Regions from separate parts of the Paenibacillus sp. WLX1005 genome, predicted to be linked through region 2. Evidence: a T-box and tRNA genes for the amino acid it is inferred to sense, from the RefSeq annotation. Region 2 holds a T-box; the other regions hold tRNA genes.

Region 1 (7,333 bases), 970 kb from region 2:
GTCTCTTACAAGTCAAACAGCGACAGCAGCGGAAGCTCATTCCCTCTGCTCCGCACCTGTCGCCCACAACCTGTCCCCTCATCTCCAAATCATACCAGACTACATGATATCAGAGGGTTTATTTTACAAAATAATATATAATTGTGCTTACATGAGAACGATACAATCTACAGCACATGCTACGCATAACTTATAACACTTTAACAGCATATACGTACTTCTCCATCTGATCGTCCTTTGAACAATCCTTTCAACAATCTTTCAAAAAACTTCATAATCCAATAATGAACATCCCAGAGTCAAAACCTCAGAGTAAATATCTTAGAGCGAATACTCTAGAGCAAACATTTTAGAACAAACATCTCAGAGCAAACACCTTAAAGCGAATACCTTAAAACGAATACCTTAAAACAAACACCTTAGAGCGATCGTCGATCCACCCAGCGTATTACGTTCAACGTCAACCTACCCTTTAACCGCTCCCGCAACCATACCTTTCGTAATCCGCTCCGACAGGATAAAGTAGATAATAATAACCGGCAACGCACCCATAATCAGAAACGCCCCGATATTACCGTAATTGACCGAATACTGGCTCACAAACGTATACACCCCAAACGGCAGCGTCTTGAGATTCTCTGACGAGATAAACGTCGCCGCCACAATATACTCGTTCCAAATATTAATAAAAGTCAGAATACACACCGTCATTACCGGCGGCATCGAAATCGGCAAAATAATACTGCGAAAAATCCGATATACACTCGCCCCATCGATAAACGCCGATTCCTCAATATCCGTCGGAATTGCTCGCATAAATCCGCTCAGAATAAACACCGCGATCGGAAGCGCAAATGCCGTATACGGAATAATAATCGCCCAGCGTGTATCCAGCAGATGCAGGTTTTTGAAAATAATCATTAGCGGCAGCAGCGTCGCCTGCATCGGAATCATCATTCCTAGCAAAAATAGCAGCATCACATACGGTCCGTACTTCCACTTAAACCGCGAGATCGCATACGCCGTCATCGCACTAAGCAAAATCACCGCAACTAGCGTCACACCCGTCACCAGCACACTGTTGCCCAGATACTTGAGATAACTGCCCGACGTATAGGCTTCCGCATAATTATGCCATTGCGGAATCTTCGGAAACGAAAAGAAACTGCCACTCAAAATCTCTTCATTCGTTTTCAGCGAGTACATGAGCAGCCAGAACAACGGATAGATCTGCGTAACGACCAGAACGGCGAAGAGCAGATAGACAAACCCTTTTTTCACTTTTACCATCGTATATGCTCCTCTCCTCAGGTCACTTTACGTTCAATCCGGTTAAAGATAAAATTAATCACTACCGTAATGATCAGACAGAATACGACCAAGAACGTCGCCACCGCACTGCCGTACCCATATTTCTGGGATAAGAACGACATATTGTACATATGCGTCGCAATCGTATCCGTCGCGTGTGCAGGGCCCCCGCCCGTCATAACCATTACCAGTTCAAACGCTTGCAGCGAGCCGATAAATGCCAGTACAATTGAGATTTTAAAAATAGGCACAATCATCGGAAATGTAATATACCGATCCGCCTTAAATCCTTCCGCACCATCAATTTTCGCTGCTTCATAAATCTCATCGGGAATATTCTGTACCCCAGTAAACTGAATCAACAGATGATATCCAAAATACTGCCACAACGATACAAAATACAGAGCGTACATCGCATACGCTGGCTCTGTTAACCAGCTGTGCGTCCAATTCTCCAATCCCAACTGTACCAGAATCCCGTTCAACATCCCGCCCATCGAAGTCGGATTGTAGATCGTTTTCCACAGCTGACCGAGAATAACGTTCGACAGAATGACAGGTACAAAATAAATCGTCACCAGCCGATTTCCCTTACGCACATACCGATTCAACAAAATCGCAAATAACAGACAAAACGGAATCTCAATCATCGAGAACACCGCATACATCACCGTCCGCTTCACCGACGGCCAAAAGTTATTGTCTGCAAACAACAGCGTATGGAAGTTCGCCAGTCCTACAAATTTCGCGTCCCCAATCCCATTCCAATCCAACGTCGCCGTATAAAAAGAAACCAGAATCGGCACAAACACCGTCCCGATATATAACAACAAACAAGGCAACACAAACACCGCAATCGTCCGCGCTGGCACCTTGAGTACATTCATGGTTGCTCCCCCTCCTTTTTCTATATCCTTGTTAAGCATCATCAGTACTTCTTAAAAATAACAGGGACGCAACCGGCGCCCCTGTCATTTTTTCCACTTGCGCCTATTCATTTTCACTCAACGGATCGCTATCGCATTTTCACTCAACGGATCGCAATCGAAGTCGATAAAGTATGAACTACCAACCTCACCGTTCATCTTTGTAAATCATTTGGCTGATTACTTCTAACTCAAATCCAAAATAAGTATTGCAAGTGACTCTACAGCACTCATTTCCTCAATTCAGATTGAATTCAAGTGCTACCCAATTTTCACTTCACTAGTTCAGATTCGATTCCAGTATCGTCCAACTCTTACCTCATCAATTCGGGTTTGCTTCAAATGCTGCCTGATGCTCCTCAGCCACTTGCTTCGGATCGACCTGCTGTACAAACAGGTTTTGAATACTGCTCAAATGCACCTGCGATACAGCCGGATTCATCGTATTATCAAACGACAAATCGCCGCCTTTGATATTTTTGAACAGATCCAGCACTTCAATCGCCAGTGGAGAGTAACCCGCTGCTTTGAAGTCGCCGTCCACTTTCTGACCAATACCTACCGCATTTTTCAAATCAAACGACACCTTCGGATACTGAGTCGCAAAATACTTCAAGAAATCCTTCGTTTCCGTTAAATGCTCACTATTCGCAGACACTGCAAATGCACTACCCGGCGCTAGCATGTATTGATCTGGATCGCCTTTGCCATTAACCGTCGGGAACTTGAACACTCCCACATCTTTGCCGACTGTAGACGAATCATTCGCCCCCGTCTCCCACGTACCGATAAAGAACATTGCCGCCTGCCCTGTACGGAACATATTACCGCCTGCTGTCGCATCAATCGAAGTTGCACCATCCGGGAATGCTCCCGCCTGTACCAGCTTCTCAAACGCCTCTACCGCTTCAGTAAACGCAGGATCGTTAAACGTCTTCTTGCCATCTGCAACATCCTGCAAGAAGCCCGGCCCACCGTTCGTACGCAGCAAGATGTTCATGAACAAAAATGAACCTGTCCAAGAATCTTTCTCCCCGATCGCAATCGGTGTAATCCCTGCCGCTTTCAGCTTGCCTACATCTTGTAGCAACTCGTCAAATGTAGTCGGTGGTGCAGCAATACCCGCTTTTTCAAACAGCGCCTTGTTGTAATAACCTACCTCGATATTATTCCCATCCGGCAACGCGTATACTTTGTTGTCCTTGCTGTAATAATCGAGCAGGCCCTTTTGATATGTATCACGAAGGCCATCCTGATCGAGAATATCGTCCAACGGTGCCAGCAAACCAGCATCTACATAAGGCTTCATCTGTGCAGCCGGATTCACGATGGTGATATCAGGAATCTCGCGCGAAGCTGCCTGTGTTTTCAATTTCAACTTCTGCTGATCCGTATTGAGTGTATCCAGTGCAATCTCAATATTCGGATGATCCTTCTGATATTGATCCACAATCTGACGAATCATTTTGTACGTCGGTGTCGTTGGATCTGGATAAATATTTTGGAACGTAATCGTCACTTTCTCGCCGCTCGTCCCCGTTCCTGTACTGCTGGCACCTTGACTACCAGAATCGCTATTCCCACAAGCCGCCAATCCCAACGTCAATGCTCCTGCCATTACCAATGATAAAAGTCTGCCTGTCTTTACCACCATCTGTGTTCATCCCCTTTGATGAATATCTGTTTGATTAAACCATGTATAATCGTTTAGCCGAATATCCACATTATCATGTAAACGCTTACTAAGAACAATACAGAAATTCAAGTAATAAGGTTCGTGTTTTTAAGGTGTTTGTAAACTTTGTAAGCAACGATACTCTAAACGAAAGCACCTAAAACCATGAATTTCTACAGCTTCATCTCCCACAACTCTCTATCCCTCTATCCCTCTATCCCTCTATCCCTCTATCCCTCTATCCCTCTATCCCTCTATCCCGAATAAGTTTATCTTCAAAATATCTAATTTCAATACAAATAGCCCATCCTAACCTAAACAAATTAACTCGCAACGCCAAACATTAAATAATAACTGCGTCCCATTAAACAAATGAAAATCGAACAACAACGTACAACAAAAAAGGTCGAAACAAAACAACCCCAAATAAAAAAGCACTTTTATGAGAAAAGAGACTGTGTACACAATCAACAATTCTTCTCATAAAAGTGCTTTTTATTCCGCATTCCTCTATACAATCGGGATGACACGATTTGAACATGCGACCCCCTGGTCCCAAACCAGGTGCTCTACCAAGCTGAGCTACATCCCGTTAAAATAAAATGGCGCGCCCTAAGAGATTCGAACTCCTGACCTTTTGATTCGTAGTCAAACGCTCTATCCAGCTGAGCTAAGGGCGCAAATGGAGCGGACGACGGGAATCGAACCCGCGACCCTCGCCTTGGCAAGGCGATGCTCTACCGCTGAGCCACGTCCGCGTCTTGCTTGTACTTCTCAGTCCATTTCCTCTTTTCGTCCGAAAACCAAAAGTAAAAATGGCGGAACCGACGGGATTTGAACCCGCGATCTCCTGCGTGACAGGCAGGCATGTTAACCCCTACACCACGGTTCCATCATTGCGGGGACAGGATTTGAACCTGTGACCTTCGGGTTATGAGCCCGACGAGCTACCGGACTGCTCCACCCCGCGTCATTGATAAGAAAATCTAGATGGTGGAGACTGAGGGGATCGAACCCCCGACCCTCTGCTTGTAAGGCAGATGCTCTCCCAGCTGAGCTAAGTCTCCATCTCATGACCCGTAGGGGATTCGAACCCCTGTTACCTCCGTGAAAGGGAGGTGTCTTAACCCCTTGACCAACGGGCCATACTATCAAAATGTAATGCCTAATCCCTATTACGGGCGAAAAAAAATCCCCTAAGGGGAATACGCTTGGCAACGTCCTACTCTCCCAGGACCCTGCGGTCCAAGTACCATCGGCGCTGGAGGGCTTAACGGTCGTGTTCGGGATGGGTACGTGTGGAACCCCTCCGCCATCATCACCAAACGTGCAGATGTGTTGATCACCTGAAAACTGAATCCGAAACGATCCATCGCGTGTCTAGAATCTTGGATAAGCCCTCGACCGATTAGTATTGGTCAGCTCCATGCATTGCTGCACTTCCACCCCCAACCTATCAACCTCGTCGTCTTCAAGGGGTCTTACTAAACTTGGGAAATCTCATCTTGAGGGGGGCTTCACGCTTAGATGCTTTCAGCGCTTATCCCGTCCGCACGTAGCTACCCAGCGATGCTCCTGGCGGAACAACTGGTACACCAGCGGTGCGTCCATCCCGGTCCTCTCGTACTAAGGACAGCTCCTCTCAAATTTCCTACGCCCACGACAGATAGGGACCGAACTGTCTCACGACGTTCTGAACCCAGCTCGCGTACCGCTTTAATGGGCGAACAGCCCAACCCTTGGGACCTACTTCAGCCCCAGGATGCGATGAGCCGACATCGAGGTGCCAAACCTCCCCGTCGATGTGGACTCTTGGGGGAGATAAGCCTGTTATCCCCAGGGTAGCTTTTATCCGTTGAGCGATGGCCCTTCCATGCGGTACCACCGGATCACTAAGCCCGACTTTCGTCCCTGCTCGACTTGTAGGTCTCGCAGTCAAGCTCCCTTTTGCCTTTGCACTCTTCGAATGATTTCCAACCATTCTGAGGGAACCTTAGGGCGCCTCCGTTACATTTTAGGAGGCGACCGCCCCAGTCAAACTGCCCACCTGACACGGTCCCCGTACCGGATCACGGTACTAGGTTAGAACTCAGATGCGATCAGGGTGGTATCCCAACGGCGCCTCCAAGGAAGCTTGCGCTCCCTCTTCCAAGGCTCCCACCTATCCTGTACAAATCGCACCCCAGTTCAATATCAAGCTGCAGTAAAGCTCCATGGGGTCTTTCCGTCTTGTCGCGGGTAACCTGCATCTTCACAGGTATTAAAATTTCACCGGATCTCTCGTTGAGACAGCGCCCAAATCGTTACGCCATTCGTGCGGGTCAGAATTTACCTGACAAGGAATTTCGCTACCTTAGGACCGTTATAGTTACGGCCGCCGTTTACTGGGGCTTCGGTTCATAGCTTCGCCCGAAGACTAACCACTCCCCTTAACCTTCCAGCACCGGGCAGGCGTCAGCCCGTATACTTCGCCTTGCGGCTTCGCACAGACCTGTGTTTTTGCTAAACAGTCGCTTGGGCCTTTTCACTGCGGCCCCCTCGTGCTATTCACACTACCGGGGCACCCCTTCTCCCGAAGTTACGGGGTCATTTTGCCGAGTTCCTTAACGAGAGTTCTTCCGCGCGCCTTAGAATTCTCTTCTCACCTACCTGTGTCGGTTTGCGGTACGGGCACCTGCTTCCTGGCTAGAGGCTTTTCTTGGCAGTGTGAGATCATGACCTTCGCTACTGTAAGTTTCGCTCCCCATCACAGCTTGACCTTAGAGTGTGCGGATTTACCTACACACCAGTCTCACTGCTTAGACAGGCATCCATCAGCCTGCGTCACTACCCTCCTGCGTCACCCCGTTGCTCATAGCGGCTTTCGGTGGTACAGGAATTTCAACCTGTTGTCCGTCGACTACGCCTTTCGGCCTCGCCTTAGGTCCCGACTTACCCTGAGAGGACGAGCCTTCCTCAGGAACCCTTAGGTTTTCGGCGGATCAGATTCTCACTGATCTTTTCGTTACTCATACCGGCATTCTCACTTGAAATGATGTCCAGCGCTCCTTGCGGTACACCTTCAATCCTCATTCAACGCTCCCCTACCCCTGATACAGATGTATCAAGCCATAGCTTCGGTGGTGTGTTTAGCCCCGTTACATTTTCGGCGCAGAGTCACTCGACCAGTGAGCTATTACGCACTCTTTCAATGGTGGCTGCTTCTAAGCCAACATCCTGGTTGTCTGGGCAACTCCACATCCTTTCCCACTTAACACACACTTCGGGACCTTAGCTGATGGTCTGGGCTGTTTCCCTTTCGACAATGGACCTTAGCACCCACTGTCTGACTCCCGGAATAAAGTCTGCGGCATTCGGAGTTTGACTGAACTTGGTAACCCTTGCGGGCCCCGCATCCAATCAGTGCTCTACCTCCGCGACT
Region 2 (7,333 bases):
CTGTGCAAAGACATCTTTATTGTACACAAAAACCATGCTCGGTACAAAGCCAATTTGTCGCTATTTTGAAAAAAGTTCAGCAGGAATTGCAAGCTTTTGCTCCGTTTCTGACACGAAAAAACCATCATCTACTTCAGCAAAGCGATGCCCATGTCCTGACGCTTCATCTGCTGGGAAAAGCGTTAGGATTCACCTCCGAACGTGCCTGGCATCGCTTTATCCAAGGGAATTTAGGTTCTGTCGTCGAACGTTCTCGGTACAATCGGCGATGCCGAGATCTTCGCTTCGCCCTCAAGTGGTTACGCAAGCGACTCTCTTCGCCGGAGTTCGGCAGCCCCTATTCGATCATCGACAGCCTTCCTCTTCCCTTATGCTACCCGGTTCGTTTAACAAGGGCGCGATGCTTTCGAGGTCTAGCTGACGTTGGTTATTGCGCTTCAAAACAGAGTCATTACTATGGATTCAAGCTACACGTGCAAATCGATTCATTCGGTTTCGTCCAAAGTTACGTCTTGTCGGCCGCTTCGGTTCACGATGTGCAGATGGTAGAAGAGTTGCTTCGCCAGGCGCATTCTGCCCTCGTTCTTGGAGACAAAGGATACCTCAGTCACTCTTTACATGTTCATTTGGAACAAAACTTTGGTACCCTCCTTTGTGTACCCACTCGTTCAAACAGCAAAAAACAACGGTGGACGCCAGCCTTTACACGCTGGATGCGAAGAAAACGCAAACAAATTGAAACTTTATTTTCCATTTTAGTGACTCGTTTTGCTCTTTCTTCGATTCGTTCGAAGAGTCCATCCGGATTCGAAACAAATTTAGATGGACTTTTGCTAGCCTATACACTTTGGAAAATAGGAGTCATTCAAGATTAATTTTAACTAGCACCACGGGTATTTATAACAAAAATGAACACCCACTTTTGATTGCACAGCATCAAGAAGGGATGTTCATTTTTTGTATATATTGAAAACGATAAATAATGATGAATATATAACTTATAAGGAATTCTTAATCGAGTAATTTTTTGAATAGTTTTTTTTATTATTCACGTTTTAATAATGTATCTTCTACGATATCTATTCCAAGGGCAGTAATGAAAAGTGAAATTTCATCTGGAAAGTCTTCAGGGAAAGCAGTATCGTTCATTTCGATCCACTTTTTATCTTGTAAATACATAAGTGCTCGGTGTATTTCACTATTAGGTTGTCCATAAATTTCTTGTTTTGTACCACGCATTGATATATTGAGTCTAGTTGTGAAATATTTCCAGTATAATTGTTCTAAAAACAACCATCTCAGCTTTTTCTGTTCCGTAACGAATGCTTTACGATTTAATATAAAAAACAACTCCTTTCATAGACTAATATGAAATAATGAAAAAAATTTTACATGTGTCATAAAATTATAATAGATTATTTAAGATGTTAAAATATGATCTTCTACATAATCAATACCGATTGCTGTAATAGTCAACACCAATTTTTCTTCTCTTGGATCGGGTGGGTTCTCAATGACATCAATGTCAATCAGTCCTTTTTCGCGTAGATAAGCGACAGCAAGATGCTCATCTGTAAGGATTTTTCCATAAATTTCTTTTGTAGTACCAATGAGTGATTGGGACGGTTCAAACCATTTCCAGTACAATTGTTCTAATATAGTCAATCGTCCTTGTTGTCTATCTTTTATGATTTTTTTAATATCCACATAGATCCTCCTTAAAATCAAATAAATATACCTGCTCTTGATATTGTATCAAGAGCAGGTATGTAAAATTATAGTGAATTAAAAATAGTTAACAGTATTGGATACACAGCCAGCACTTTCTCCACCTGTTGTAGTTCTGAAAAGACCAGTCAGTTTAACACGATATGTTCCTTCTTTAGTAGGGTGGTATTCTACTTGATTTTCTGCGAAAGAACCTTGTCCTCCTGGATATTCAAAAGAGATTGTTTTTATGTTTGTCCAATTCTGGTCAAACGCATTCTTTTTGTATTGAATAGTAGCTGTAACCTCTACACGCGTAATTTTTGCTCCAGGACGATTATATCTCCAATCAAAGAGTAATTCATCTCCTGACCGATATCCATTAGCATAAAAGGTTGAAGAAGATTGAGCATTGGATTGAAGGCTTCCCGGTGAAACTATCGTAGGTGGTAATGAAAGCGAATCGCTTATGTAGGTATCTTGCTGTACAGTAGATGGAGTGGCATGTGTAAAATCGATAGGAAGCAACGACAATAACAAAACAAGAGACAATAACACACGAATCAGATATTTCATTTCTTCTAACAGCTCATTTTCGTTTGATATGATTGTATTTTAATTCATGACATGTAAAAAAATCAAGAATTTTCCTAGACTCAATACCATCAAGAAATTGAATAGTACATCTACTTTGCGACACCGCGCCAATCGTGCGGATGTCAGCTTTTTTTATTGACTTTCCTACGTGCACAAGTTATGATAATCAACGAAATATTTTCACGAAAGCAACACCATAATACAGACTGTGAACGGAAATAGTAGACATGATCGACCTAAAGAGAGTAGAGCTGCTGCGCTGAGAGGTTCTACAGGATACGGGATGTCGAAGTCGTCCGGGAGTCGTTTATTTGAATACCGTATGTGCTTGATTGTCATTCAAGTACTAGCCATTGTTGCAGCGGGACTAGAATAAACCGGTAGCAGCCGTTATCTGTCTTCGAGTGTCGTTATCTGAGGTGCATTTCTAAATGGAAATCACAAAGCAATACGGGTAACGAAACAAAGGTGGTACCACGAGAGCAAAGCCTTTCGTCCTTTGAGACGAAGGGCTTTTTTTATTTTCCGGCATAGTTGTACATGCCGCCTGTTCTGATATTGATGATGAAGATGGAGGGATCTGCATGACAGAACCAAACACTAACCCGGCAACGACCGAGATGCCAACAACCTATGACCCCAAATCGGCCGAGCGCAAATGGTACGATTATTGGATGAACAATGGCTATTTCAAAGCGGGCCAGCGCCCGGATGCGCAGCCCTATACGATTGTCATTCCACCGCCTAACGTAACCGGTATGCTGCACATCGGTCACGCACTGGACTTTACTCTGCAAGATATTATGATCCGTACCAAACGGATGCAAGGATACGATGCACTATGGTTGCCAGGCTCTGACCACGCTGGTATCGCGACGCAGACCAAAGTAGAGCAAAATCTGCGCGCCGAAGGCATTACCCGTCATGATCTTGGTCGTGAGAAATTCGTGGACAAAGTATGGGAATGGAAAGATAAATACGCGCAAACGATTCACGAGCAATGGGCGAAAATGGGTTTCTCCCTCGACTATTCCCGCGAACGCTTCACCTTGGACGAAGGATTGTCCAAAGCGGTTCGCCAAGTGTTTGTAACCCTGTATGAAAAAGACCTAATCTATCGCGGCAAACGCATTATCAACTGGGACCCGCAGGCTCGTACTGCTCTGTCTGATATCGAGGTTGAATACAAAGAGGTAAACGGTCATCTGTACCATCTGCAATACCCGCTCGAAGACGGCAGTGGCTTCCTTACCGTGGCGACAACGCGTCCTGAAACGATGTTAGGTGATACGGCGGTTGCTGTTCATCCGAAGGATGAGCGCTACAAAGATATGATCGGCAAAATGCTGATTCTGCCAATCGTAAACCGCGCCATTCCAGTAATTGCTGATGATTACGTAGATCGCGAATTTGGTAGCGGTGCGGTGAAAATCACCCCTGCCCACGATCCGAACGACTTTGAAATGGGTCAACGTCATGATCTGCCACAGATCGTTGTAATGGACGAAGGCGGCATCATGAACGAGAACGCTGATCAATATCAAGGTATGGATCGCAGTGACGCACGCAAGCAGATCGTCAAAGATTTGCAAGAAGCAGGCGTACTGATCAATATCGAAGATCACGTACATCAAGTAGGTCACAGTGAGCGTACGGGTGCTGTTGTTGAGCCGTATCTGTCCACGCAATGGTTTGTAAAAATGAAGCCTCTTGCAGATGCTGCTATCGAAGCACAAAAAAGCGGCAACGGCACCAACTTCGTACCGGATCGTTTTGAGAAAACGTATCTGAACTGGATCGAAAATGTACGCGACTGGTGTATTTCCCGTCAGCTGTGGTGGGGACATCGCATCCCGGCATGGTACTGTGAAGAAACAGGCGAGATCATCGTATCAGCTGAAGATCCAAGCGGTTTGCCAGAGCATGCAGGCAAAACGCTGCGTCAGGACGAAGATGTACTGGATACGTGGTTCAGCTCCGCGCTATGGCCATTCTCCACACTCGGCTGGCCGGATCAAACGGACGATCTGAAGCGTTACTACCCGACCGATTTGCTTGTAACGGGCTATGACATTATCTATTTCTGGGTTGCACGTATGATCTTCACCGCACTTGAATTTACCGATGAGATTCCGTTCAAAGATGTACTCATGCACGGGCTTGTACGTGCTTCCGACGGACAGAAAATGTCCAAATCGCTTGGCAACGGCGTAGATCCGCTGGACGTGATTGAGCAATACGGCGCAGATGCAATGCGTTATATGATTTCCACTGGCAGCACGCCGGGACAAGATTTGCGTTTCCGTTGGGAACGTGTAGAACAAGCACGTAACTTTGCCAACAAAATCTGGAACGCCTCCCGTTTTGCATTGATGAATATGGAAGGCTTTACCTTTGAAGAAATCGACCTGACTGGTAAACTCAGCACAGCTGATCGCTGGATTTTGCATCGTCTGAACGAAACATCTCGCGATATTACGCGTCTAATTGATTCGTACGAGTTTGGCGAAACCGGACGTCTGCTGTACAACTTCATCTGGGATGATCTGTGCGACTGGTATATCGAGATTGCCAAGCTGTCGCTGTACGGCGAAGATGCCGCTGCCAAGAAAACGACGCAATCCGTACTGGCTTACGTACTGGATCGTACGATGCGCATGATCCATCCGTTCATGCCGTTCATTTCCGAAGAAATCTGGCAGCATCTGCCGCATGAAGGGGATACGATCACACTTGCGGCTTGGCCGACCTTCGACCCGGCGCTGGAAAATAAAGCAGCCGAGGAAGAAATGACCCTGCTGATCGACATCATCCGTTCTGTACGCAATATCCGTGCCGAAGTGAACGTACCGATGAGCAAAAAGATCGAATTGCTCGTAAAAGCAAACGATAGCAAAACGCTGGATATTATCCAATCCAATGCACACTATATTCAACGCTTCTGTAACACGTCCGAATATGAAGCAGGTCTTGATCTGGCAGCACCGGACAAAGCGATGAGTACCGTAGTAACTGGCGCAGAACTGTATCTGCCGCTAGCAGGGCTGCTGGATATCGCGCAAGAAATCGCCCGTCTGGAAAAAGAAGTGGCGACGCTGAACAGCGAAGTAGAGCGCGTAGAGAAGAAGCTGTCCAATCAAGGCTTCGTATCCAAAGCACCGGCAAAAGTGATCGAGGAAGAACGCGCCAAACAGGCTGACTATTCCGACAAACGCGACAAGGTTCTTGCCCGTATTGCCGAACTGAAAGGTTAAGGGTGATATCGATGGAATATGAATCCGCGGAGGGGCAGTCAGCCCCTCTACATACGTATGAGCAGGCGGTGGAATGGATTAACGGTCTGATTCCGTTTGGCATTCGCCCTGGGCTGGAACGGATTGAAATGTTAATGGAATTGCTGGAACATCCGCATCGCCGACTGAAATTTGTTCATGTCGCTGGTACGAATGGCAAAGGCAGCACCTGCGCCTTTTTGACCAATGTGTTGATCAATTGCGGGTACGATGTAGGAACTTTTACATCGCCGTACATTACGAAATTCACTAACCGGTTTCAATACAACAACGAGGATATTCCAGAGGAGACGCTGCTCAAGCTCTCTAACCGGCTGTATCCGTTCGTGCAGCAAATCGCCGCTACCGAGTTGGGCTCACCAACGATGTTTGAAGTATCGACGGCGCTGGCGATTCTGTATTATGCACAGGAATGTTATCCTGATGTTGTCGTTTGGGAAACGGGATTGGGCGGACGGATGGACGTAACGAATATCGTGAATCCGGTCGTATCAGTAATCACCAATGTAGGCTATGACCATACCGATATTTTGGGAGATACATTGGAGCAGATTGCCGGGGAAAAGGCAGGCATTATCAAACCTGGCGTCCCAGTCGTTACGAGTGTGACTCAACCGGAAGTGATTCAGGTGATGACAGCACGCGCGGAGCAATGCCGCAGCCGCATGTATTTGGCAGGACGCGACTACACCGCTGAACGAACAGGCGGCGATGAAATCAGCCAACACTTCCATTTCCAAGGCATTTTCCGTGAATTGGATATTGAAATTGGGATGCAGGGCGAGCACCAGTGCACCAATGCCGGTTTGGCGATGATGACGCTGGAAGTGCTGCGTCAGTATATGGCATTCGTGTTGGATGATGAACCACTGCTGGAAGGCTTCCGCCATACCTTTTGGGCAGGTCGTCTGGAGACGGTGCTGACGAATCCGCGAATCGTACTGGACGGTGCGCATAATCCCGAAGGTGCGGCATCGCTCGTCAAGAGCATTCCGCAAACGTATACGTACAACAAACTGCATTTCCTCGCTGGAATGCTTGAAAATAAACAGCATGAACCGGTTTTCCGCCATCTGTTGTCCATTGCAGATACTCTGATTTTGACCGAGCCGGATTTCCGTCGCAAAATGCCAGCGGAACATCTGTTAGAGCTGGTACAGCGTCTGCAACAGGAGATGGGCAGAACCGACGTGCAGGTTATTGTGGAAAAAGACTGGAAGCAGGCAATCCAGCTGCTACAGTCGCAGACAGAACGGGAAGATCTTGGGGTCGTGACCGGAACGCTGTATTTAATTTCAGATGTAAGAGCGACTCTTTTGCATCAAACCGATTCTGAAAAGGGCTGGTGAGACAGGATGAACAAGACAGAACAACATATACATTTTATTGGGATTGGCGGCTACGGCATGAGTGCTATCGCCAAAGTCCTGCTTGAAATGGGATATAAAGTAACCGGTTCGGACGTAGCGATGAGCGCGCTGGCGCAAAAGCTACAAGACCAAGGAGCAGACATTCATATCGGTCATGCACCGGAAAAAGTGCATGGTGCCGATCTGTTGGTGTACTCCTCGGCAGTATCGCAAGATGATGTAGAGCTGGTAGAAGCGCGCAAGCTGGAGATTCCAGTATTGCACCGTTCCGAAATGCTGGCGCGTCTGCTCAATGAGCGCAAAGGCATCGCCGTTGCCGGTGCACACGGCAAAACAACGACTTCGTCAATGATCGCGCTCGTTATG
Region 3 (7,333 bases), 1.5 Mb from region 2:
AAATATCCGCAATCCGCCAGAAATTGTAGCCTTTGTAGCGCGTATAGATGACCGCACAGATGATCGCACCAATCAGCGCGCCATAGATCGCAATACCGCCATTCCAAATTTTAAAAACGTCTACAAAATTATTTTTGTAATCCGGCCAGCGAAAAGCCACATAATAGATGCGCGCAGCGATAATCGCAGATGGCACTCCAAACAGCAGCAAGTCCATGAAAAACTCCTGCGGAATCCCGAACCGTTTGCCTTCACGAATCGCGAATAGCAGACCCATCAGCGCACCAAAGCCCAGAATCAGACCATACCAGTGCACTTCCAGCGATCCAATCGAAAAAGCAATCGGATTAATCAACAATGTCCCCATAACGTAACCTCTCCTTAATCCAGTTCGTCGAGATCTTCAGCAATCGTCTCGGTCAGCTTATGCGTGAATTGGAGAGCTGCATTGTAACCCATCCGCTTCAGACGGAAATTCATCGCCGCTACTTCAATAATAACCGCCAGATTTCGTCCCGGACGTACAGGGATCGTCACCAGAGGCACATCCGTATCGATGATTTTAGTCGTCTCTTCATCCAGACCGATGCGGTCATATTGTTTGTCCTGCTGCCAAGCTTCCAGACGAACAACGAGCGTAATCCGTTTATTGTTGCGGATCGCGCCTGCCCCGAACAGCGTCATCACGTTGATAATACCGACACCACGGATTTCCAGCAGGTGGCGGATCAATTCTGGAGCTGTACCGTGCAGCTGATTATCGGACGTTTGGCGAATCTCTACCGCATCATCCGCAATCAGACGATGTCCACGCTTCACCAGTTCCAGTGCAGTTTCACTTTTACCGATACCGCTGCTGCCTGTAATCAACATACCGACGCCATAAATGTCCACGAGTACGCCATGAATCGTTGCAGTCGGTGCCAGTTTTTTCTCCAGGAAGTTGGTAATGCGACTGGAGAGAATCGTCGTGGCAAGATTGCTGCGCAGAACAGGAAGTCCATGCGCTTCACTTGCTTCCACCAGTTCCTCTGGAATCTCAAGTCCTCGTGTTACCACGATACAAGGAGTCTCTTCGTTACATAGCTTGCTCATACGTTCTGCTTTTTCCTCATGCGTCAGCATTTTGAAGAAAGCCAGTTCTGTGCGTCCAAGGATTTGTACACGCTCAGTTGGATAATACTCAAAATAACCCGCCATCTCCAGACCGGGACGGTTCAGATCATCTACGGTAATGTTTCGTTTTAAGCCAAGTCCCCCGGATACAACCTCAAGCTGGAACATCTGCACTAATTCCGAAACCTTTACATGTTTGGCCATTCTGTTCTTCCTTTCCCTGAGTAGGTCACTTGTCTTGTTAGGAGTGTATTTGTATTGTTGTACATATTGATGCCAATGTACCCATGGTAATGGAAAATGGCAACGAAATCAATCAGAGTGCCGGATTTCGGACGCTGAATGACATCATATTGTTCATTATAGCAATAGAATGACCCATACTAATCATAAATCCACATATGTCACTAATGCAGTAAGCAACCGCACACCGCTTACTCCATACCAGCTCACCTTACTCCATACCAGCTCACCTTACTCCATACCAGCTCACCTTACTCCATACCAGCTCACCTTACTCCATACCAGCTCACCTTACTCCATACCAGCTCACCTTACTCCATACCAGCTCACCTTACTCCATACCAGCTCACCTTACTCCATACCAGCTCACCTTACTCCATACCAGCTCACCTTACTCCATACCAGCTCACCTTACTCCATACCAGCTCACCTTACTCCATACCAGCTCACCTTACTCCATACCAGCTCACCTTACTCCATACCAAAAAGACTGCCAGAACCTGATCGGTTCGGCAGTCTTTTTTTACTTACTATAGTGAGGATTCACCCATTCGGCAAATCGCACATATTATACAGTTGCAGGCTCACTATAGAACAGGTTATCTTCAGAAGCTGGATCGAAGATGTGTACTTTGTTCATATCGATTGCCATAGTTACTGTAGCATTATCGCGTGTAGTGGAACGACCATCAACACGAGCAATAACGGTGTCAGAGCTAATGCCGCTCAGGTACAGCAACGTTTCGTGACCCAGGTTCTCGGAAACGTCCACTTTTGCAGTGAATACACTGTTCGGCGAAGCTTCCAGGAATACTGGCTCTTCGTGAATATCTTCTGGACGAACACCCAGAATTACTTCTTTGCCTGTATACCCTTGATCTTTCAGTACTTGTGCTTTACCGCCCGGAAGATTCAGTTCCAGACCAGCAGCGGAGAATACGGTACCACCATTTTTCTCAGACAGTGTACCACGGATAAAGTTCATAGTCGGGGAACCGATAAAGCCCGCTACGAACATGTTACGAGGATGGTTGTACAGTTCTTCCGGAGAAGCAGCCTGTTGAATGATACCATCTTTCATAACAACGATACGATCACCCATCGTCATTGCTTCGATCTGATCATGCGTTACGTAGATAACAGTCGTTTGCAGACGTTTTGCCAGTTTTGTGATTTCCGCACGCATCTGACCACGCAGTTTCGCATCCAAGTTGGACAGCGGCTCATCCATCAGGAAGACTTGTGGATCACGGACGATCGCACGACCGAGCGCGACACGCTGACGTTGACCACCGGACAGCGCTTTTGGCTTACGATCCAGCAAATGCTCAATATCCAGAATTTTCGCAGCTTCACGCACGCGTTTTTCGATTTCGTCTTTTTTCACCTTACGCAGTTTCAGACCAAACGCCATATTGGAGTATACATCCATATGTGGGTACAAAGCGTAAGATTGGAACACCATCGCGATATCGCGATCTTTTGGAGCTACATCGTTCACGACGCGATCGCCAATGTACAGTTTGCCTTCGGAGATTTCTTCCAAACCTGCGATCATACGAAGTGTTGTCGATTTACCACAACCGGAAGGACCAACTAGCACCAAAAACTCTTTATCTTTAATGTCCAGATTGACATCAACTACTGTTGCTTTATCGGAACCCGGATACTTTTTGAAAATATGCTCTAAGCGTACACCTGCCATAATAAAAAACCTCCCAAAATATAATGTGGTCTTTTTACAGTACTGTTATTCATTCCGCTCACAGCTTTATTGTCTATTATGTATAAGGAAGTCGACAACAAATGGGAGCGACTATCAAATGAAGATAAAAGCAGCAAAGATATCCCGGTTTACTAATTTTGTGGAATCAACTATCACGTTTGCCTTCTACGTTGTCTCCATACATTCAGATCATAGTTTATTATGACCACGTCTGTCTGTAACAAATTAACAAGAAGGTTCCCACAAAATGATTTATTGAACGTTATTTTGAAACCGGTTACTTTATCTGCTTCTATCTTACCCTAATCTGCTCGCCAGCTCTATCGACAAAACCTACAAAAAACATTTCAGCTTTTTGTCACTTTATACAATAGCAGTGTCAACCGCATCAATACCGCATCTTCAAAACGCCGTACATCTAGCTGCGTATCCTGTTTGATCTTGTCCAGTCGATACAATAACGTATTCCGATGAATATACAATTGCTTGGCAGTCTCACTCACATTGCAATCCATTTTGAAAAATGTCTCTAGTGTCGTTACTGTCTCCTCATCACCAAACAAATGTGAATGGTGATCTGCTGATTCCACAAACCGCTGCCGTTCTTCTTCTGGAATACGATACAGCAGACTCTCCAACCGTAACTCCCATGGCAAATGAATATGCTCAGTTACCTGAAACAATCTTCCGAGATGAATAGCCTCTCGAAGCTGTGCCACCGTCTGCGCCAATCCATGAAGCGGATTTAGTGGCAACGTCACGCTAATATGAAAACTTCCAACCCATTCGCTCGCTACCAACTCATACAATCCAAGCGCAAATGCAGTCAGCAAATCTTCCTCTGTATCCTCATTTTCGTCTCCAATATCACGTCCATCTTCTTCATCCTCTATCAATTCATGCTTCGCCAGCACCAACCATTCATTATCTTGCAATGGAATCAATAGCATATCCCGATCAAAATAACTGGATACCAGCTTCTCCAATTGCTTACCATTCAACGTGCCTATCTGCAAACTCTCGGCAAGCAACAGAAAAGGAACCATAACAGAATTCAGCCGTTCCTTGATCACATATTCATCTGGAATCTCCATCGACGAATTACGCAAACTAAGCTGCCTCACCAACCACTGTCCCAATTCACGCGCCTGTTGATCCTTTCCCTGCACAACAGGAGATAACTCCATCGGCTGCAACCCCATGACCGAAGGCAACAAAAGCTCAAGCAGCTGGTAAATACGCTTCATTTCGTCCGAAGCATTCATGTTGGCAGTATCTGTACTTACTACATTACCTTCTGAACCCGCATCATCTGCTACAGCACTATGATGATCTGTTACTACTTCCCATACAACTACTTCACCAGCCTGACGCAACACTGGAATCATCAATGGTAACTCAGTTTGTTCCATATCAATCCCTACAAAAGAACGCTCTCTCTTATCCCACTCTCTTTCATTGAAACGGTGCTCTCCAATACGCAACCCAGTAATCTGCTCAATCCGTTGCCGTAGTTCATTTACATCCATAACGTAAATTCCCTTCTATCCGCAAATTCCACCACTCGCTTTATATTTTTAGGCATCTTATTTCAATAATCTCAAATAATTTATAGTTCTATCTGTAATTCTATTTGTAATTCCACTTGTAGTTTCATCTGTAGTTCTATCCTTGATTCTAGCATTCTGTGATTCTATCATTGTAACTTGTTGCTTTATCTCATCCTCATCTTCTCATATGCAGATCATGTAAACAGCAATCACAACTCATCAGAATCATTTCAGAATTCATTTCATATCAAAATTAATAGTTTTCTACATTATAATAGGTAAAAATACAGAAACCAAAGTTCCATTCTAACAATCACCTTTACCATTGGATAAAATAATTCTCTGAATTCTCTGGCTACATATCATCTTGTTGCGATACGCATAGAACAACTTATCTTATTATCTGATATTTATAACACAAACCTATAACATAAAAAATAATATAAAAACAAAAAAGCATCCTACCAACAAGGTAAGATGCTTTCTTTTAGATGAGCCATGAAGGACTCGAACCTTCGACACCCTGATTAAAAGTCAGGTGCTCTACCAACTGAGCTAATGGCTCTTATAAAAAAACTGGTGGAGGCTGATGGATTCGAACCACCGAACTCGGAGAGAACAGATTTACAGTCTGCTGCGTTTGGCCACTTCGCTAAGCCTCCACAATAAAAGATGGCTCGGGACGGAATCGAACCGCCGACACGAGGATTTTCAGTCCTCTGCTCTACCGACTGAGCTACCGAGCCATACTGTATATTAAGTTAATATACTGTATAGCCATTTCGTCATACTAAATCAAAAATGGCGGAACCGACGGGATTTGAACCCGCGATCTCCTGCGTGACAGGCAGGCATGTTAACCCCTACACCACGGTTCCAGAGAAAAAAATGGTGCCGGCGAGAGGATTTGAACCCCCGACCTACTGATTACAAGTCAGTTGCTCTACCAACTGAGCTACACCGGCACATTATGGTGGAGACTGAGGGGATCGAACCCCCGACCCTCTGCTTGTAAGGCAGATGCTCTCCCAGCTGAGCTAAGTCTCCAAGATATGTATGGTAGCGGCGGAGGGGATCGAACCCCCGACCTCACGGGTATGAACCGTACGCTCTAGCCAGCTGAGCTACACCGCCACGATATTAAAGAACAAATATTTGCCCTAAAATTCTGAATAAACTCAAAATTCTAGTGGCGGAGAGAGAGGGATTCGAACCCTCGCACCGCTTACGCAGTCTAACCCCTTAGCAGAGGGTCCCCTTATAGCCACTTGGGTATCTCTCCAAGAAAATTTTCAAAGTTAATCACCTGAAAACTGAATCCGAAACGATCTCATCGCGTGTCTAGAATCTTGGATAAGCCCTCGACCGATTAGTATTGGTCAGCTCCATGCATTGCTGCACTTCCACCCCCAACCTATCAACCTCGTCGTCTTCAAGGGGTCTTACTAAACTTGGGAAATCTCATCTTGAGGGGGGCTTCACGCTTAGATGCTTTCAGCGCTTATCCCGTCCGCACGTAGCTACCCAGCGATGCTCCTGGCGGAACAACTGGTACACCAGCGGTGCGTCCATCCCGGTCCTCTCGTACTAAGGACAGCTCCTCTCAAATTTCCTACGCCCACGACAGATAGGGACCGAACTGTCTCACGACGTTCTGAACCCAGCTCGCGTACCGCTTTAATGGGCGAACAGCCCAACCCTTGGGACCTACTTCAGCCCCAGGAGGATGCGATGAGCCGACATCGAGGTGCCAAACCTCCCCGTCGATGTGGACTCTTGGGGGAGATAAGCCTGTTATCCCCAGGGTAGCTTTTATCCGTTGAGCGATGGCCCTTCCATGCGGTACCACCGGATCACTAAGCCCGACTTTCGTCCCTGCTCGACTTGTAGGTCTCGCAGTCAAGCTCCCTTTTGCCTTTGCACTCTTCGAATGATTTCCAACCATTCTGAGGGAACCTTAGGGCGCCTCCGTTACATTTTAGGAGGCGACCGCCCCAGTCAAACTGCCCACCTGACACGGTCCCCGTACCGGATCACGGTACTAGGTTAGAACTCAGATGCGATCAGGGTGGTATCCCAACGGCGCCTCCAAGGAAGCTTGCGCTCCCTCTTCCAAGGCTCCCACCTATCCTGTACAAATCGCACCCCAGTTCAATATCAAGCTGCAGTAAAGCTCCATGGGGTCTTTCCGTCTTGTCGCGGGTAACCTGCATCTTCACAGGTATTAAAATTTCACCGGATCTCTCGTTGAGACAGCGCCCAAATCGTTACGCCATTCGTGCGGGTCAGAATTTACCTGACAAGGAATTTCGCTACCTTAGGACCGTTATAGTTACGGCCGCCGTTTACTGGGGCTTCGGTTCATAGCTTCGCCCGAAGACTAACCACTCCCCTTAACCTTCCAGCACCGGGCAGGCGTCAGCCCGTATACTTCGCCTTGCGGCTTCGCACAGACCTGTGTTTTTGCTAAACAGTCGCTTGGGCCTTTTCACTGCGGCCCCCTCGTGCTATTCACACTACCGGGGCACCCCTTCTCCCGAAGTTACGGGGTCATTTTGCCGAGTTCCTTAACGAGAGTTCTTCCGCGCGCCTTAGAATTCTCTTCTCACCTACCTGTGTCGGTTTGCGGTACGGGCACCTGCTTCCTGGCTAGAGGCTTTTCTTGGCAGTGTGAGATCATGACCTTCGCTACTGTAAG

The links. The T-box of region 2 lies ahead of ACE3MZ_RS18150 (valine--tRNA ligase). A T-box ahead of a tRNA ligase gene usually reads a tRNA of that ligase, here a tRNA-Val.
Region 1: it has a tRNA-Val gene. The T-box ahead of ACE3MZ_RS18150 (valine--tRNA ligase) is inferred to sense a tRNA for this amino acid. The anticodon was not compared.
Region 3: it has a tRNA-Val gene. The T-box ahead of ACE3MZ_RS18150 (valine--tRNA ligase) is inferred to sense a tRNA for this amino acid. The anticodon was not compared.

What each region holds. Positions count from the first base shown of each region.
Region 1 covers NZ_CP176756.1:5,217,120-5,224,452, forward strand. The annotation lists gene ACE3MZ_RS22325 (carbohydrate ABC transporter permease) at 466-1,290, opposite strand; gene ACE3MZ_RS22330 (carbohydrate ABC transporter permease) at 1,308-2,198, opposite strand; gene ACE3MZ_RS22335 (extracellular solute-binding protein) at 2,560-3,891, opposite strand; tRNA gene ACE3MZ_RS22340 (tRNA-Pro) at 4,431-4,504, opposite strand; tRNA gene ACE3MZ_RS22345 (tRNA-Arg) at 4,516-4,592, opposite strand; tRNA gene ACE3MZ_RS22350 (tRNA-Gly) at 4,596-4,670, opposite strand; tRNA gene ACE3MZ_RS22355 (tRNA-Asp) at 4,729-4,804, opposite strand; tRNA gene ACE3MZ_RS22360 (tRNA-Met) at 4,809-4,882, opposite strand; tRNA gene ACE3MZ_RS22365 (tRNA-Val) at 4,904-4,979, opposite strand; tRNA gene ACE3MZ_RS22370 (tRNA-Glu) at 4,986-5,057, opposite strand; rRNA gene rrf (5S ribosomal RNA) at 5,122-5,238, opposite strand; rRNA gene ACE3MZ_RS22380 (23S ribosomal RNA) at 5,301-7,333, opposite strand, start outside.
Region 2 covers NZ_CP176756.1:4,242,121-4,249,453, reverse strand. The annotation lists gene ACE3MZ_RS18165 (IS982 family transposase) at 1-875, shown strand, start outside; gene ACE3MZ_RS18160 (hypothetical protein) at 1,420-1,707, opposite strand; gene ACE3MZ_RS18155 (hypothetical protein) at 1,786-2,283, opposite strand; T-box leader at 2,504-2,807, shown strand; gene ACE3MZ_RS18150 (valine--tRNA ligase) at 2,889-5,558, shown strand; gene ACE3MZ_RS18145 (bifunctional folylpolyglutamate synthase/dihydrofolate synthase) at 5,570-6,946, shown strand; gene murC (UDP-N-acetylmuramate--L-alanine ligase) at 6,953-7,333, shown strand, end outside.
Region 3 covers NZ_CP176756.1:132,873-140,205, reverse strand. The annotation lists gene lgt (prolipoprotein diacylglyceryl transferase) at 1-367, opposite strand, end outside; gene hprK (HPr(Ser) kinase/phosphatase) at 382-1,320, opposite strand; gene ACE3MZ_RS00590 (ABC transporter ATP-binding protein) at 1,928-3,064, opposite strand; gene ACE3MZ_RS00585 (PucR family transcriptional regulator) at 3,433-4,614, opposite strand; tRNA gene ACE3MZ_RS00580 (tRNA-Lys) at 5,128-5,200, opposite strand; tRNA gene ACE3MZ_RS00575 (tRNA-Tyr) at 5,213-5,297, opposite strand; tRNA gene ACE3MZ_RS00570 (tRNA-Phe) at 5,309-5,381, opposite strand; tRNA gene ACE3MZ_RS00565 (tRNA-Asp) at 5,438-5,513, opposite strand; tRNA gene ACE3MZ_RS00560 (tRNA-Thr) at 5,525-5,600, opposite strand; tRNA gene ACE3MZ_RS00555 (tRNA-Val) at 5,607-5,682, opposite strand; tRNA gene ACE3MZ_RS00550 (tRNA-Met) at 5,693-5,769, opposite strand; tRNA gene ACE3MZ_RS00545 (tRNA-Ser) at 5,826-5,917, opposite strand; rRNA gene ACE3MZ_RS00540 (23S ribosomal RNA) at 5,985-7,333, opposite strand, start outside.